3 regions of the Streptomyces sp. NPDC053431 genome follow, and region 1 is predicted to be linked to each of the others. Evidence: riboswitches for the same ligand, from Rfam matches in the RefSeq annotation. Region 1 holds a riboswitch; each other region holds the start of a gene.
What was found. A riboswitch is a leader RNA that binds a small molecule or an ion and turns the genes downstream of it on or off. The one in region 1 is predicted to bind cobalamin.

Region 1 (4,062 bases):
TTGCCGCTGCCGTTGGGGCCGACGAGGCCGACGGTCTCGCCGGGACGCACCACGAGGTCGGCGGCGTGCAGCCGGTTCCGGTACGCCATCCCCTGGACGCGCAGTCCGGTCATGCCGTCACTCCTTCCGGGCGGCGGCGCATCAGCCAGAGGAAGAACGGGCCGCCGGTGAGCGCGGTGAGGACGCCGACGGGGATGTCCTGGGGCGCGGCGACGGTCCGGGCGGCGAGGTCGGCGAGGACCAGGGCGAGCGCGCCGCCGAGGGCGGCGACCGGGAGGAGCCGGCGGTGCGGTGCGCCGACGGCCGTGCGGGCGGCGTGCGGGACCATCAGGCCGACGAAGCCGACGGCGCCGCTGGCCGCGACCATGACGGCGGTGACCAGGGAGGCGAGGACGAAGACGACGGCGCGGAAGCGGGTGGTGTCCAGGCCGAGGACGGTGGCGCCCTCCTCGCCGACGAGCAGCAGGTCGAGCGGCCGGGCGAGGGTGAGCAGCAGGCCGATGCCGAGGGCGAGGACGGCGGCGGGCAGCAGGAGGCCGTCCCAGCGGGCGCTGCCGAGGCCGCCGAGGGACCAGAACAGCGCCTCCTGGAACTGCTCGGGCCGGCCCGCGACGACCATGAGCAGGGTGGTGAGCGCGGACAGGATGTAGGAGACGGCGACGCCGGCGAGCACGAGCCGGGCGCCGGTGAGGGTGCCGCCGCGCCGGGCGAGGGCGTAGACGAGGACGAGCGAGAGCAGGGCGCCGGCGAAGGCCCCGGCGGGCAGGGCGACGCCGGTGGAGACGCCGCCGGCCACGCCGAGGACCAGCACGCACACGGCGCCGGCGGAGGCCCCGGAGGAGATCCCGAGGAGGAAGGGGTCGGCGAGCCGGTTGCGGACGAGGGCCTGGAGGACGGCTCCGACGACGGCGAGCCCGGCGCCGACGATCGCGCCGAGCAGCACCCGGGGCAGTCGTACGTCGAGCACGATCGTCCGGTACGGGGAGGGCCCGGCCCGCCCGGTCAGGGCGTCGAGCACCTGGCCGGGCGGGACGCGGACGGAGCCGAGCGCGAGCGAGGCCACGACGGCCGCGGCGAGCGCCACGAGCAGCCCGGCGACCACGGCCGGGCAGCGCTTCGCCGGGGTCATCGCGCGGGGTGCAGCTGGGCGGCGAGCTTGCCGACGGCGGCGGGGGCCCGGACGCCGAGGACCGTGTCGGAGAGCGGCATGACGGCGAAGCGGCGGTTCTTGATCGCGGGGACCTCGCGCAGGGCGGGGTCGTCGAGGAGGCGCCGCTTCTTCTGTTCGACGGTGGTGGCGCCGTAGTCGTAGATCACGATGACCTCGGGCCCGCGGGCGACGACCTGTTCCCAGGTGGCGTCGCCGAAGGCCTTGTCGAGGTCGGCGAAGACGTTGCGGCCGCCGGCCCGGGTGATGATCTCGTTGCCGATGCCCTTGCCGCCGGCGGTGAACGCGGTCTTGTCGCCGCTGTCGTAGACGAAGACGGAGACGGGGGCGACGCCCCTGAGGGTCTTCTCGGCGGCGGCGACGGTGTTCTTCGCCGTGGCGACCCAGGCCGCGGCCCGGTCGGCGGCGCCGAAGGTGCGGCCGACCTCGTCGACCTCGCGGTAGAGGTCGGCCAGGGAGCCGCGGCCGCCGGGGCAGTACTCGGTGTTGAGCCGGGTGGCGATGCCGGAGCGCTCCAGGTCCGCCCGGCCGCGGCCGGCCGTGGGGTCGAAGGCGGAGGCGTATCCGCCGTAGACGAAGTCGGGGTTCGCGGCGAGCAGCGCCTCCTTGGAGGGGTACTCCTTCGCGAGCACGGGGACGGCGTCGTAGGCCCCGCGGTAGGCGGGGAGGATCGCGTCGTCCAGGTAGGCGGTGCCGACCAGGGACTTCTCCAGGCCGAGGGCGAGCATGACCTCGGTGACGTGCTGGTTCATGGTCACCGCGCGCCGCGGCGGGGCCTGGTAGGTGGTCGTCACGCCGCAGTTGGTGACGGTGTAGGGGAAGCCGGGCGCGGGCGCGGCCGCGGGTGGGGCGGCGGGGGCCGCGCAGGCGGCGAGCAGGGCGGTCAGTGCGACGGCGGGCAGCAGCGACGTACGGCGCCAGGGCATGACGGAACGATCCTCCTGACGGGGATCTCCGCGTCCCCGATCGGCGGTGGGAAGGCGGCAGGTCAGTTCCTGGCTTCCACCCCGGGAGGGATGGTCACAGTGGCGGGACCGTGCCGGATTCGCACCGGCTTCCTGGTTCCTGCCGCCCGTTGGTCGCGCTCAGTCTCGCATGATCATCCGCACGGTCACTCGTACGCCTCGACGACCTTGACCTCTTCCTCCGTCACGACGCCGTCGACGATCGTGTACGAGCGGAACTGGAAGGGGCCCGCGCCGTCGGTGTCGGCGGTGGAGACCAGGACGTAGTGGGCGTTCGGCTCGTTGGCGTAGGAGATGTCCGTACGGGACGGGTAGGCCTCGGTCGCCGTGTGCGAGTGGTAGACGATCACGGGCTCCTCGTCCCGGTCGTCCATGTCCCGGTAGAGCTTCAGCAGGTCGCCGGAGTCGAACTCGTAGAAGGTGGGCGAGCGCGCGGCGTTCAGCATGGGGATGAAGCGCTCGGGGCGGCCCGTGCCGACCGGTCCCGCGACCACGCCGCAGGCCTCGTCGGGGTGGTCCGCGCGGGAGTGTTCCACGATCTGGTCGTACAGGGCTCGGGTGATGGTCAGCATGCCGACAGGATAAGCAGACGGGCCGCCCCGTACCGAGGAGTGGTACGAGACGGCCCGAATGCCGAGACGGTGCTGGTCAGGAGCGCTTGGCGAAGGCGGCGCCCTCGGGGTTGCGGGCCTTGAGCACCAGGTAGGAGACGGCGAGGATCAGGCCCCAGACGGGCGCGCCGTACAGCGCGACCCGGTTGTCCTTGTCCATGCCCATGGTCACGACGACCATCCCGATGAAGGCCAGCGAGAAGACGCTGAACCAGATGCCGCCCGGCGCCTTGAACGAGGACTGCGGCAGCTCGCCGCGGTCGGCCCTGAGCCGGTAGCGGATCTGGCAGATCAGGATGACGATCCAGGCCCACATGCCGGAGATGGTGGCGAAGGAGACGACGTAGTTGAACGCCTCGCCGGGCCACTGGTAGTTGATCCAGACGCCGACCGTCATGAGCGCGGCCGAGACGGTGGTGCCGACCAGCGGGGTGCCGGACTTCGTGAGCTTGGTGAAGACCTTCGGGCCCTGACCGTTGAGCGCGAGGTCGCGCAGCATGCGGCCGGTGGAGTACATGCCCGAGTTGCAGGAGGACAGGGCCGCCGTCAGGACGACGAAGTTGACGATGGCGGCGCCGATGCCGAGGCCCATCTTCTCGAAGGCCGCGACGAACGGGCTGACGCCCGGCTTGAACGCGGTCCACGGGACGACCGACAGGATCATGATCAGCGCGCCGACGTAGAAGACGGCGATGCGCCACGGCACGGTGTTGATCGCCTTCGGCAGGACCGTCTTCGGGTCCTTCGACTCGCCCGCCGTCACGCCGACCAGCTCGACCGCGAGGAAGGCGAACATGACCATCTGCAGGGTCATCAGGGTCGAGAAGATGCCGTCCTTGCCGGCGAAGAAGCCGCCGAGGCTCCACAGGTGGGTGACCGAGGCGGTGTCGCCGGCGTCGGAGAAGCCCAGGGTGAGGATGCCGGCGCAGATCAGGATCATGCCGACGATGGCGGTGACCTTGACCATGGAGAACCAGAACTCCAGCTCACCGAAGAGCTTCACGGAGATCAGGTTGGCGCCGTAGAGGATCACGGTGAAGACGAGGGCGGACAGCCACTGCGGGATGTCCCACCAGTACGTCATGTAGGTGGCCGCGGCGGTGACTTCGGTGATGCCCGTGACGACCCAGAAGAGCCAGTACGTCCAACCGGTCACGAAGCCCGCGAACGGGCCGATGAACTCCCGTGCGTACTCCGAGAAGGAGCCCGAGACGGGGCGGTACATGAGGAGCTCGCCGAGCGCCCGCATGATGAAGAAGATGACGAGGCCCGCGACGGCGTACGCGAGGATCAGGCTGGGTCCCGCGATCGAGATGCC
Region 2 (4,062 bases), 1.1 Mb from region 1:
CCACGACCGACTCGCGTACGGCCCCGCGCAGCGACACCCGCAGGCCGTCCTCCTCGTCGATGCCGAGTCCGTGCGCGTACGGCAGGACGCCGAAGGTCGGGCGCCCGGTGAGGCCGTGCAGCATGTCGAGTCCGGGTTCGAGCAGGGTCACGTCACCCCGGAACTTGTTCACGAGATAGCCCGCGACGAGCTCCTGGTCCTCGGGCGCGAGCAGCGCCGTCGTCCCGAAGAACTGGGCGAACACCCCGCCCCGGTCGATGTCGCCGACCACGACCACGGGCAGTCGCGCGGCCCGCGCGACGCCCATGTTCACGATGTCCGTGCGCCGCAGGTTGATCTCGGCCGGACTGCCCGCCCCTTCGCAGATCACGGCGTCGTACGTGCCCCGCAGCTCCTCCAGGCATGCCAGGACCGGCTCGAACAGCTCCTGCTGCCGGCCCCCGTGGTAGCCGCGGGCGCTGAGCTCGCCGACCGGCCTGCCCATGAGGACCACCTGGCTGGAGCGGTCGCTGCCGGGCTTGAGCAGCACCGGGTTCATCAGCGCGCTCGGCTCGACCCGCGCCGCCTGCGCCTGCATGGCCTGGGCGCGCCCGATCTCCGCGCCGTCCCGCGTGACGAAGGAGTTGAGGGACATGTTCTGCCCCTTGAACGGCGCGACCTTCAGGCCCTGCCGGACCAGCCACCGGCAGATGCCGGCCGTGACGACGCTCTTGCCCGCGTCGGACGTGGTCCCGGCGACGAGCAGCCCCCCACCCCTCATGCGTTCCTCCGCTTCCTCAGCGCGTGCGCGATGGTCCGGCCGCCCACACAGGCGGCCAGGGTCAGCCAGGTCACCCGGCGGGACAGCCGGACCGCCCGGTCGATGTCGGCCACGTCGACGGCCCGCCCCGCCCCGTTGAGCACCGGCCGGTGCTCGATCCGCCCGCCGTACGACAGGGTGCCGCCGAGCCGTACGCCGAGGGCCCCGGCGAACGAGGCCTCCACCGGCCCCGCGTTGGGGCTCGGATGCCTCCCGGCGTCCTCGCGCCAGGCCTTCAGGGCCCCGCGCGGGTTCCCCCCGGCGACGGTGGTGAGGACGGCGGTGAGCCGGGCGCCCGGCCAGCCGGCGAGGTCGTCGAGGCGGGCCGAGGCCCAGCCGAAGCGCCGGTAGCGGGGGGAGCGGTGGCCGACCATGGCGTCCAGGGTGTTCACCGCCCGGAAGCCGAGCAGGCCCGGCACGCCCGCGACCGCCCCCCAGAAGAGGGCGCCCACGACGGCGTCGGAGGTGTTCTCGGCGACGGACTCGACGACCGCGCGGGCCATCGCGGGACCGTCGAGCGCCTGCGGGTCGCGGCCGACCAGGTGCGGCATCCGTGCCCGGGCCGCCTCCAGGTCGCCGGCCCCGAGCGCCCCGCCGATCGCGCGGGCCTCGCGCCCCAGGGTCGTTCCGCCGACGACGGCCCACACGGAGGCGGCGGTCAGGGCGACGGAGGCGGCGCGGCTGCCGCGCGCGGTGCGGGCGGCGAGGGCGCCGAGCGCCACGGTTCCGCCGGCGCAGACCGCGGTGTGGAGGGCGCCGCGGCCGCGGTCGTCGCGCCACAGGACGCGTTCGACCGCGCCGGCCGCCCGGCCGAACGCGGCGACGGGATGGCCGCGGCGCGGATCGCCCACGAGCAGGTCGACGGCGAGGCCGGCGGCCGCTCCGTACGCGAAGACGGCGGGGGCACGGGAGGGTCTGGGGCCGCGGCCGGGCATGGCACTGTGTCCTCACTCAGGGTCCGCGCCCTGGCTCGACGTGACCGGCGGCGAGAGTTCCTGACTCCCGGCCCGTCGGGGCCGGTCACAGTGGCGGGACCGTGCCGGATTCGCACCGGACTTCCTCTGCTTGCCGCCGTAATGGCTCCGGAAGTCCACCACGGCCCGCGAACACCCGTCAACTCACCCTTGACCTGCGTCGTGTCACTGTGCGAAGCACCACAAACACGGCGGCCGGGCGGTCCCGCACCCGTGGGTGAGGGGCCGCCCGGCCGGTGGGCCCGTCGAGCGTCAGACGACGATCAGGTAGATGCCGTACGCGACGGCCGCCGCGCAGAGCGTGAAGCAGAGGTAGGCGCCGGTACGGGCCAGGGTGGCGGAGCCGCCGGCGGCCGCGGCCTGCTCCTGCTTGCCGAGTCCGACGACACCGAGGGTGAAGAGGCCCACGAGGGCGACGGTCGCCACGAGGCTGACTCCGAAGACGGAGCCGAGAGCTGCCCAGTCGATCTTCATGCTTGGTTCCAGTTCCTTAGACCGCGGCGGCGGGGGCCGGGGGAGCGGCCGGGTCCGTCGGGCCCGGGGCGGGGATGGTGGTCTTCAGGTCCGCGTCCGCGACGGCGGCGACGGAGCCGGCCGGCGGCGGGGTGACGGCCGCGATGGCGGTGGTGACGACACCCGCGGGCTCGGTGTCGGTCTCGACGTCGTTGACGTTGGTGTGGTCGACGACCTGGCGGCGCGAGACGAGCCAGATGCCGAGGCAGGAGGCGACCAGGAAGGCGGCGACGACGTAGACGCCCCAGGCGCCCTGGCGGGCGACGTACTCGGCGCCCGCGCCGACCAGACCGGCGGCCGGCAGGGTCAGGCCCCAGGCGACGAACATGCGGGTGGCGGTCGACCAGCGGACGACACCGCCCTTGCGGCCGAGACCCGCGCCCATGACGCCACCCGAGACGACGTGGGTGGTGGAGAGCGAGAAGCCGAGGTGGGAGGAGGCCAGGATGGTCGTGGCCGCGCTGGTCTGGGCGGCGAAGCCCTGCTGCGGCTGGAGGTCCGTGAGCCCCTTGCCCATCGTGCGGATGATGCGCCAGCCGCCGAGGTAGGTGCCGAGCGCGATCGCCAGGCCGGCCGAGACGATGACCCAGACGGGCGGGTTGGCGCCCGGGGAGAGGACGCCGCCGGCGACCAGGGCGAGCGTGATGATGCCCATGGTCTTCTGGGCGTCGTTGGTGCCGTGGGCGAGGGAGACGAGACCGGCGGAGGCGATCTGACCGGCCCGGTAGCCCTTCTCCGTCGCCCCGGCGTCCGCGTTCCGGCCGAGGCGGTACGTCAGGCGGGAGCCGAGCATCGAGGCGACGCCGGCCACCACGGGGGCGGCGACCGCCGGGAGGAGGACCTTCGTCACGACGACGTCGCCGTTCACGCCGCTGACGCCGATCGAGGCGACGGTCGCGCCGATGAGGCCGCCCATCAGGGCGTGGGAGGAGCTGGACGGCAGTCCGACCAGCCAGGTCACCAGGTTCCAGAGGATCGCGCCGACGAGCGCGGCGAGGATGACTTCGGGCTGGATGCCCTCCTCGTTCACCAGTCCCTTGGAGATCGTCTTGGCGACCTCCACCGACAGGAACGCGCCGACGAGGTTCAGCACGGCGGACATGGCCACCGCCGTCTTGGGCTTGAGGGCACCGGTCGAGATGGTCGTGGCCATCGCGTTGGCGGTGTCGTGGAAACCGTTCGTGAAATCGAACACGAGAGCTGTCACGACCACAATGGCGAGCAGCAGCGTGATGTGTTCCATTTACCCAGGCAATCGTTTGACGTCAGTGGCTCGTCGAACGTAAGCAACCTGGGTGAACGGAAGGTGAACTGGGCCGGGCGGCATGGTGTCCCGATCCGGGGTCCCGAGATTCCGCTTAAGGGCCGGACGGGCTCGCTGTCCACGATGCGGTCACGGTGCGACCCGGGGTAAACCGTGCCGTTCCGGGCCGGACGCAACGCGCGTAGCTTCCAGCGCTCCCGACACGTTCCGCCCCATGGACCACTTCAGCCCCACGGGCGACCCCGGAACGAGATCCACGTCACTCGAAGGAGTCGCCCGCCCGGTGGCAGGTCGGCCCCGGGCTGCGGACACTGGGAGCGTGCGCCCGGCTACAGCGACGGCAGCGGCCGTCACCACAGTCATCGGTCTCGGCGCGGCCGCGGTGGCGGCCGGCCGGTACGCCAGCGACGTCGCCCTCGGGGTGCCCTCCGGGCGCCCCTTCCCCGGCGATCCGAAGCTCACCGTGCACGCCACGGGCCCGGGCCGGATCACCCTCACCCGCAGCCTGGCCT
Region 3 (4,062 bases), on a different contig from region 1:
CGAGCTGCTCGGCGCCGCCGACGTCGTCTCCCTCCACCTGGTGCTCTCCGACCGCACCCGCGGCCTGCTCGGGGAGCCGGAGCTGCGGGCGATGCGCCCGGGCGCGTATCTGGTCAACACCTCGCGGGCGGGTCTGGTCGACGGTCCGGCGCTGGTGCGGGTGCTGCGCGAGGGCGGGATCGCGGGGGCGGGCCTGGACGTGTACGAGACCGAGCCGCTGCCCGCCGACGACCCGCTGCGCACCCTGCCGAACGTGCTCGCGCTGCCGCACCTGGGGTATGTGACGGAGGACAACTACGCCCGCTACTTCGGGCAGGCCGTCGAGGACATCGAGGCCTTCCTGAGCGGCGCCCCGGTGCGCGAGCTCGCGTAGCCGCCTGCTCCGGCTCGGGCCCCGGCTCCGACCCGGCTCGGGCTCCGGCTGGGGCTCCGGCTCGGGCTCCGGCGCCTGCTCCCGCTCCTGCTCCTGCACCGGCTACTGCTCCGGACCGAAACGACCGGCCCCGTACGCCTCAGCGGTGTACGGGGCCGGTCGTCGTGTCACGGCGCGGGGTCAGGCGGCCGGGGCGGGCGCCTGGGCCGCCTGCGCCGCCCGGGCGGGCGGTGCGAGCAGCCGTTCCGCGAGCAGCCCGAAGGCGAGTCCGAAGGCCACCCACAGGGCGGCCTGGATGCCCAGGGTCGCGAGCCGGAACTCCCACAGCACGGCGGCCGGGAAGGTGCCGGCCACCGCGTCCTCGTTGCCGGGCAGGAACGCGCAGGCGATCCCGACCACGGCGACGAAGCCGAGGCCCGCGACGACGGTGGCGTTCCAGTTGCCGAGGCGCGGCGCGAGCCGGCGGCCCGCGACGACCGCGGCGATGCCGAGCAGCACGCTCAGCAGGATCATCAGGAAGAAGAGCGTGGTGCGCTTCCCGATGGTGTCCGGGTTGCCGACGGCCGGAGGGGTCGCCGGGTACTTCAGGAACGGCACCAGGTAGACCGTGGTGAAGGCCGCCGCCGCGACGAGCGCCGCGGTGGCCTTCGGGGTGAACCGGCCGACCCGGCCCAGGACGAAGCAGAACGCCAGGGACGCGATCCCGCCGAGGGCCACGCCGTAGACGAGTACGCCGGTGGCGAGACCCGCGGTGGACTGCAGGTCCCGGCTGACGATCTCCTCCTCGGAATCGGCCTGGGTGGCCGCTCCGTTCGCGCCGTGGTCGTGGCCGTGGTCGTGCGCCGCCGGCTCGGCCTTGGCGGCGGCCTCCTCGACGGCGATCGAGGCGTTGACGGACGGCTCACCGGCGACGTAGGCGACGGCGAAGGCGAACAGTCCGGCGATCAGGCCCGCGAGCAGGCCGCGGACCAGGAGTCGCCCCACGAGCGTGCCCGTGGGCGCGGTGGGGACGTTGGCGGGGGACGACATGTGCGCGGTGACCCCTCAGTGGCAGGGGAAACCGAGCAGGTGGCGCCCGTCGTGCACCCACTCGTGCACGTCGCTGCCCGCGAACACGGACAGGGCACCCTGCTCCGCGCCGACGAAGTAGAGCGCGACGAGCATCAGGATGCCGGCGAACGCCGCCCAGGGAAGCACGGCACGGACCGGCAGCGTGACCGGGACCGTGACGGCGGGGGTGGACGGAACGGCGGGCGACGCAATGGCCTCGGCCATGGTGGAACCTCCTCGGGAACTCGCGTCCCATACGGTGGTGCGCGACGACGGTCGTCGGGTCTGACTCACCGTCCACGGGCTGGGGACGGCTCACAGTGGCGCGACCGTGCCGGACTCTCACCGGACTTCCGTCTCGCCGTCGTCGTTCATATGGAAATGTCGACTGACGGTACCGCGCCGATCACAACACGCCAAGACCGCCCGGAACGCTGAGGGATGTATCACCCATGACCGTGCACCTCTCCCTGATCGCGCCCGCCATGAACAGGGCACTGCGCGAGGCGCGGTTCGACGACGACGGACCGCTGGAGCCCCTGCGCGACAAGCGGTTCGACCCGCTGTGCCCGGCGCCCCGGGTGCGCCTGGTCCGTTCGCCGTCCGCCCGGTGCGAGGGGACGGCCGGGGTCCTCGGCCTCACCGAGGTGCCCGCCGAACCGGCGCTCGCGGGTTGCGCGATGGGCCGGTGGCGGGGCCGTGGCCTGGACGAACTCACCACCGAGGAACCGGAGTCGGTGGCCGCCTGGCTCTCCGATCCCGCGGCCGCCCCGCACGGCGGCGAGTCGCTGCGCGAGCTGCGCGCCCGGGTCGCCGCCTGGATGGACGCCCTGGAGCCGGGCACCGTCCTCGCGTTCACGGAGCCGGACGTGGTCCGCGCGGCCGTCGCCCACGCCCTCGGCGCGCCGGAGGCGGTCTTCTGGCGCCTCGACGTGCGCCCGCTGGAGCGCGTCGAGCTGTCGGGCCGGTCGGGGCGCTGGAACGTGCGCCTGGGCGCGCCGGTGAGCTGAGCCGCGGGCCGGTGAGCTGCGCGGCGGGCGTGCCGGTGGGCTGAACCGCTGGCGCGCCGGTGAGCTGAGCGGAGGGCGGGCCGGTGAGCTGAACCGCGGGCGCGCCGGGCGCCCCCAGGCGAGACGAAACGTCTTGCGAGGTACCCGTCGGAGGCGTACGGTGGCCGCATAACGAGACGAGACGTCTCGTCCCCCTGATCTCGTGCTCCCGAGGAGGTCGCCCTTGTTCCATGTCCGACTCACCGACGTCACCCGGCGCTTCGACGACCGGTACGTCCACGACCGGCTCGTCCTCGACCGGGTCTCGCTCACCGTCCAGGCCGGCGAACGCCTCGGCGTCGTCGGCGACAACGGCTCCGGGAAGTCCACGCTCCTGCGACTCCTCGCCGGCGCCGAACGCCCCGACCACGGCACCGTCACCGTCGAGTCCCCCGGTGGCGTCGGCCACCTCGCCCAGGCCCTGGACCTGCCCGGCACCGCCACGGTCGGCGACGCGGTCGACCGGGCGCTCGCCGGCGTACGGGAACTGGAGCGGCGCATCCGGGAGGCCGAGGCCGCGCTCGCCGCGACCGGCGACCTCGACGGGTACGCCGAGCTGCTCGCCGCCTACGAGGCCCGCGGCGGCGAGGGCGCCGACCGGCGCGTGGAGACCGTGCTCCGGCGGCTCGGCGAGCGCGCGCCGCTCGACCGGGACCGCCCGCTCGGCACCCTCTCCGGCGGCCGGCGTTCCCGGCTCGCGCTCGCCGCGACCCTCGCCGCCGACCCCGAACTGCTGCTCCTCGACGAGCCCACCAACGACCTCGACGACGAGGCCGTCGGCTGGCTGGAGGAGCGGCTGCGCGCCCACCGGGGCACGGTCGTCGCCGTCACCCACGACCGGGCCTTCCTCGACCGGGTCACCACCGCCGTCCTGGAGGTGGACCACGAGACCCGGACGGTCCGGCGGTACGGCAACGGCTACGCCGGCTACCTGGCCGGCCGGGCGGCCGAACGGGCCCGCCGGGAGCGGGAGTACGAGGAGTGGCAGGCCGAGCGGAGCCGGTACGCGGGCATCGCCGACAGCACCGTCGACCGCTTCTCCCGCATCCCGCGCAAGGCCCCTGCCGCGTTCAGCGGCGCCGGCGCCTTCCGGGCCCGGTCACGGGCGCACGGGGCGGCGAGCCGCATCCGGGCCGCCCGGACCCGGCTCCGGGAGCTCGCCGAGCGCCCGGTGCCCAGGCCGCCCGAGCCGCTGCGGTTCGCCGCCCGGATAGCGGGCGAGCCGGCCCCCGTCGACCTCACGGACGTGCGCGTCGACGGGCGGCTCCGGCTCGACGCCCTGCGCCTGGAGCCCGGCGAACGGCTCCTGGTCACCGGCCCGAACGGGGCCGGCAAGACGACCCTGTTGCGGGTCCTGGCGGGCGAGATCACCCCGGACGCCGGCACCGTGAAGGTCCCGGACCGGGTCGGGCTGCTGCGCCAGGACACCGCGCCGCCCACCGACCCCCGTACGGTGGCGGAGGCCTTCGGGACGGGCCGGGAGGAGGAGCTGCTCGCGCTCGGGCTCTTCGCCGCCCGCGACCTGACCGTCCCGGTGCGGTACCTGTCGGCCGGGCAGCGCCGCAGGCTGGAGCTCGCCCGGCTGGTGAC

Region 2: it holds a riboswitch for cobalamin, as region 1 does, so the genes downstream of both, ACIGXE_RS05640 (cobalamin biosynthesis protein) here and ACIGXE_RS00505 (ABC transporter substrate-binding protein) in region 1, are expected to answer to the same signal.
Region 3: it holds a riboswitch for cobalamin, as region 1 does, so the genes downstream of both, ACIGXE_RS11265 (CbtB-domain containing protein) here and ACIGXE_RS00505 (ABC transporter substrate-binding protein) in region 1, are expected to answer to the same signal.

The regions. Positions count from the first base shown of each region.
Region 1 covers NZ_JBITXX010000001.1:128,374-132,435, reverse strand. The annotation lists gene ACIGXE_RS00515 (ABC transporter ATP-binding protein) at 1-113, opposite strand, end outside; gene ACIGXE_RS00510 (FecCD family ABC transporter permease) at 110-1,129, opposite strand; gene ACIGXE_RS00505 (ABC transporter substrate-binding protein) at 1,126-2,094, opposite strand; cobalamin riboswitch at 2,137-2,278, opposite strand; gene ACIGXE_RS00500 (Mov34/MPN/PAD-1 family protein) at 2,280-2,705, opposite strand; gene ACIGXE_RS00495 (amino acid permease) at 2,782-4,062, opposite strand, start outside.
Region 2 covers NZ_JBITXX010000001.1:1,268,334-1,272,395, forward strand. The annotation lists gene ACIGXE_RS05635 (cobyric acid synthase) at 1-760, opposite strand, end outside; gene ACIGXE_RS05640 (cobalamin biosynthesis protein) at 757-1,734, opposite strand; cobalamin riboswitch at 1,766-1,887, opposite strand; gene ACIGXE_RS05645 (hypothetical protein) at 2,026-2,247, opposite strand; gene ACIGXE_RS05650 (anion permease) at 2,264-3,529, opposite strand; gene ACIGXE_RS05655 (alpha/beta hydrolase) at 3,870-4,062, shown strand, end outside.
Region 3 covers NZ_JBITXX010000003.1:393,778-397,839, reverse strand. The annotation lists gene ACIGXE_RS11275 (D-2-hydroxyacid dehydrogenase family protein) at 1-373, shown strand, start outside; gene ACIGXE_RS11270 (CbtA family protein) at 554-1,402, opposite strand; gene ACIGXE_RS11265 (CbtB-domain containing protein) at 1,418-1,648, opposite strand; cobalamin riboswitch at 1,684-1,824, opposite strand; gene ACIGXE_RS11260 (histidine phosphatase family protein) at 1,876-2,433, shown strand; gene abc-f (ribosomal protection-like ABC-F family protein) at 2,657-4,062, shown strand, end outside.